One region of the Staphylococcus warneri genome, then DNA from elsewhere that is predicted to be linked to it. Evidence: predicted binding sites of a transcription regulator. Region 1 holds the regulator's gene; the other holds the start of a gene.
The links. Region 1 encodes CtsR, which represses protease genes until heat stress. Its sites were predicted from a motif close to ATGGTCAATAAAGGTCAAACA; they were not measured.
Positions count from the first base shown of each region.

Region 2: clpP (ATP-dependent Clp endopeptidase proteolytic subunit ClpP) is a predicted target of CtsR. The motif match lies at 1,050-1,070, and genes of this name have one in related genera.

Region 1 is NZ_LR134269.1:2,204,298-2,206,789, reverse strand. It holds gene EL082_RS10790 (NupC/NupG family nucleoside CNT transporter) at 1-1,110, opposite strand, end outside; gene EL082_RS10785 (CtsR family transcriptional regulator) at 1,266-1,727, shown strand; gene EL082_RS10780 (UvrB/UvrC motif-containing protein) at 1,748-2,305, shown strand; gene EL082_RS10775 (protein arginine kinase) at 2,298-2,492, shown strand, end outside.
Region 2 is NZ_LR134269.1:1,941,982-1,944,473, forward strand. It holds gene EL082_RS09530 (TIGR01777 family oxidoreductase) at 1-97, shown strand, start outside; gene EL082_RS12065 (hypothetical protein) at 117-305, shown strand; gene clpP (ATP-dependent Clp endopeptidase proteolytic subunit ClpP) at 414-1,004, opposite strand; tRNA gene EL082_RS09545 (tRNA-Arg) at 1,194-1,265, shown strand; gene whiA (DNA-binding protein WhiA) at 1,446-2,390, opposite strand.

The DNA.
Region 1 (2,492 bases):
TAATGATTTAATAGCACCAGAAATAATACCAATCGAGCTAAAGTTAGCAAATGATACTAAGAATACTGAAGTAACACCTTTAGCGTGTTCTGAAATGCCATTTAACTTACCTAATGCCTGCATTGCAACAAATTCATTTGATAATAATTTAGTTGCCATAACAGAACCTGATTGTACTGCGTCGTTCCATGGAACACCTGCTAAGAATGCAAATGGAGCAAATACAAATCCAATTAAAGTTTGGAAGTCCCATTTGATTGCGCCATGTGAAAGTAAACTGAAAGTACCACTTACTAAGCCATTTAGTAACGCGATAATTGCGATGTATCCGATAAGCATCGCACCTACAATGACTGCCACTTTAAATCCATCTAGAATATACTCCCCAAGCATTTCAAAGAAAGATTGATTTTTCGTTTCACTTTCGGCTACTAATAATTTATCATCCTCTTCATTAACTTGATAAGGGTTAATGATTGAAGCGATGATGAAACCACCGAATAAGTTTAATACAACAGCTGTTACAACGTATTTCGGTTCAATTAATGTGAAATAAGCACCTATAATTGAAGCAGATACTGTAGACATTGCAGATGCTGTTAAAGTATACAAACGTTGTTTAGGTATATAAGGAAGTTGTTGTTTTAAAGAAATAAACACTTCAGATTGACCTAAAATTGCTGCTGCTACTGCATTGTATGATTCCAAACGTCCCATACCATTGATTTTTGAAATAAGGAAACCTAATACGTTAATTATAAATGGTAAAATTTTAGTGTATTGTAGAATCCCAATTAATGCTGAAATAAATACAATTGGTAATAAAACGTTAAAGAAAAATGGTGGATTTTTAGGATCTACATATTTAAAACCACCGAAAACGAAGTTAACGCCTTCTGCTGCTTTAGATAGCAAATAACCAAAACCATTAGCAATACCACCAATGACTGTAATACCAATGTTTGTTTTTAATAAAATGAAGGCGAAAATTAATTGAATAACTAATAATAGTCCAACATATTGCCAACGAATATTCTTTCTATCTGAACTAAATAAGTACGCGAGTGCTAAGAAGAAAATAATTCCAATAATCCCAATGAGAATGTGCATGTTTTTTCATTCCTTTAATTTATTCTATTGTCTATCATACAATAAAAAATAAGCGCTAACATCATAAATTTTAAAAATTTAAAATCAAATTAATTGAAAATGGTCAAAGTTGGTCATATAATATAGTCAAAGAAGGTCAAAAAGAGGTGATAATCATGCATAATATGTCCGACATCATAGAACAGTACATTAAACATTTATTTGAAGAAACCAATGAAGATGTGGTGGAAATTCAAAGAGCAAATATTGCTCAACGTTTTGACTGCGTCCCTTCTCAATTAAACTATGTGATTAAAACTAGATTTACAAATGAGCATGGTTACGAAATAGAAAGTAAACGTGGTGGTGGAGGATACATCCGAATCACGAAAATTGAAAACAAAGATGAAACAGGTTATATTAATCATTTACTTCAATTAATAGGTCCTTCAATATCTCAACAACAAGCACTTTATTTAATAGATGGCTTGTTAGATAAAGGACTTGTGAATGAAAGAGAAGCAAAAATGATTATTGCTGCTATTGATCGAGAAACGTTAAAAATGGATATTGTTTCTCGAGATATTATTAGAGCAAATATTCTTAAACGAATTTTACCTGTCATAAATTATTACTAGAGGAATTGAGGTGTTGCTTTTTGCTTTGTGAAAATTGCCATTTAAATGAAGCTGAAGTTAAATTAACTGTTAAAAGTAAAGATGGTATGCAAGAAAAATGGGTGTGTAGTACTTGTGCGCAAGGTGATAACCCATGGACACACCAAGAGCAATCATCCTATCATCATCAAGATGATATAGAAGAAGCATTTGTTGTAAAGCAAATATTACAACATTTAGCAACTAAACATGGTATTAATTTTCAAGAAATGGCATTTCAGGAAGAAAAAAGATGTCCAACTTGTCATATGACGTTAAAAGACATAGCACATGTAGGCAAATTTGGTTGTTCTAATTGCTATGCCACATTTAAGGATGACATCCTAGACATAGTAAGACGTGTGCAAGGCGGTCAATATGAACATGTAGGAAAGGTACCTCAATCTTCTTATCATAAGCTTGCACTTAAAAAGAAAATCGAAGAGAAAAAGCAATATTTACAACAATTAATAGATGAACAAGATTTCGAACAGGCAGCTATTGTTCGAGACGAAATCAAATCGCTAAGTGAAGAGAGCGAGGTGCAACATGATGAGTGACTTAGAACCTAACATTAGTGAGTGGATGAAAACGAATAAAGAAGCACCAGTGGTCATTTCTTCAAGAATTCGCCTAGCAAGAAATCTTGAAAATCATGTTCACCCACTCATGTTTCCGACAGAACAAGATGGATTTAGAGTAATAAATGAAGTACAAGATGCATTACCTAGCATGACTTTAAAAAGA
Region 2 (2,492 bases), 260 kb from region 1:
TACACAAAAGGTATTACCAAATAAACTCGAAGCACTAGGATTTAATTTCATGTATAATAATCTTAAAAATGCACTAGATGATTTAATCAGAAATTAAATTAAGAGGTACAACAACAATGGAAAACAATCAAAATGACAAACTCACATACATTTTAATGATAATAGCAGGCCTAATCTGTATTTTGAATGGTGTCTTAGTATTTGATCAAACAATAATTATGATATTACTCTCTGTCCTATTTATCATTATTGGTCTTATAGTCTCGTATATTTCAATTAATGGATTGAGACATAAGTTAAAATAGTTAATTTCAAGCAAATCAATTTAAATAAAAAAGAAGTCAGGACCTTAAATGACGGTCCTGACTTCTTTTTATTGAACTTCGATTAATATGTCTAATTAAATAGAAATATTATTGTTTACCTTCTGGTTCCATAACTTCATCAACTAAACCATATGCTTTAGCTTCTTCAGCTGTTAAGAAATTGTCACGATCAGTATCTTGTTGGATTTTTTCAATAGATTGACCTGTTCTTTCAGAAAAAATACGATTTAATTTTTCACGAGTTTTTAAAATATGGTTGGCAGCAATCTCGATTTCAGTTGCTTGACCTTGTGCACCACCTAATGGTTGGTGAATCATTACTTCAGCGTTTGGTAAAGCATAACGTTTACCTTTTGCACCTGCTGCTAATAAGAATGAACCCATTGACGCAGCCATACCAATACAAATTGTTTGAACATCTGGTTTGATATGTTGAATTGTATCATAGATAGCAAAGCCAGCTGTCACGCTTCCCCCTGGTGAATTGATATATAAGTAAATATCTTTTTCAGAGTCTTGGGCTTGTAAGAATAATAATTGAGATACAATTGAGTTAGCAACGTTATCATCAATTTGTGAACCTAACATAATAATACGGTCTTTTAATAATCGTGAATAAATGTCATACGCACGTTCACCACGATTTGTTGTTTCAATAACTGTAGGAATTAAATTCATCTATATTTCCTCCTTGTAATAACTGTTACTTCATATTTTAACCTAAAAGTCAAAAATGGTCAAAAATAAAGTTCTTTTAGTTTAATTGCTAATTGACGTTAAGTGAATTACTTTTGTACACTAGAAATAACTATTTTTGATTGTACTGATTTTATATCATTTAGTACAGAAATAAGCTTTATCTATTTTCCCCTTGTAGTGTAATGGATAACACATAAGATTCCGGTTCTTAGAATAGGGGTTCGATTCCCTTCGAGGGGGCTCATATATGGTTAAATACAAAGACTGCTTATGTAGTGATTCAAATTAACAGAAGAAAGCCATGATCTTCAAATTTAGAATACATGATTACACAATGTGTTCTATCAATGAGACATGGCTTTTATTTTATCATTTCAATATGATATATTTTTCTGAATCTCATACCATTGGGATAGTTTTTTATAATTCAATCTTCTCGCCGTTTCGGATTTTATCTGCTAATTCGTTTAATTTTCTTAATCGATGGTTCATACCTGATTTAGAAATAGGTCCTGTGGAAATCATTTCACCTAATTCTTTTAAAGAAATTTCTTGATGTTCAACACGTAATTTCGCGACTTCACGTAAACGATCTGGCAAATTATCTAAACCAATTTCTTGGTCAATTAATTGAATACTTTCAACTTGTTTCATAGCTGCGCTCACAGTTTTATTTAAATTGGCTGTTTCACAGTTTACTAATCGATTAACGGAATTTCTCATATCACGTACAATACGTACGTCTTCAAATTTGAGTAGTGCTTGATATCCACCAATTAAACTTAAAAAGTCAGATATTTTTTCCGCTTCTTTTAAATAAACGATACTACCCTTTTTACGTTCAAGATGTTTTGCATTTAATTCGTAACTATTCATCAACTTAGTTAATCCTTCAGAATGATTCTCAAATTGAGAAAAGATTTCTAAATGATATGAAGATGTTTCAGGGTTATTGACAGAACCCCCTGCTAAAAATGCGCCACGCAAGTAACTTCGTCTCATTTCATCATCTTGAATCATCTCTGGATCAATTTCATGTGTAAATACGCCTTCTTTTAAAATTCCTAATTCATCAAGAATCTCTCGTGCTTTCATCTTTGTACGACAAATGTAAATATTATTTTTCTTCAATTTCATTTTTTTACGTACTAATATTTCTACTTCAACATTAAAGATACGCTTAATCAGTGAATAGATTCTTCTAGCAGTTGTGGCATTTTCAGTTTGAACATTTATCACAAACTGTTGATTGGACAAACTAAGTGCCCCATTCATACGAATTAATGCACTGAGCTCTGCTTTCGCATTAGCTTCATCTACATCTATACGAGTTAATTCATTTTTCATATCTGATGCAAAGCTCATAGAACACTCATTCCTTCCTATCATCGCCTACATGATTCTTTCGCAATGACTTTTTTCTAAATTAATCTCATTTAAATTATTTTTCATTCATTGAATTTACAG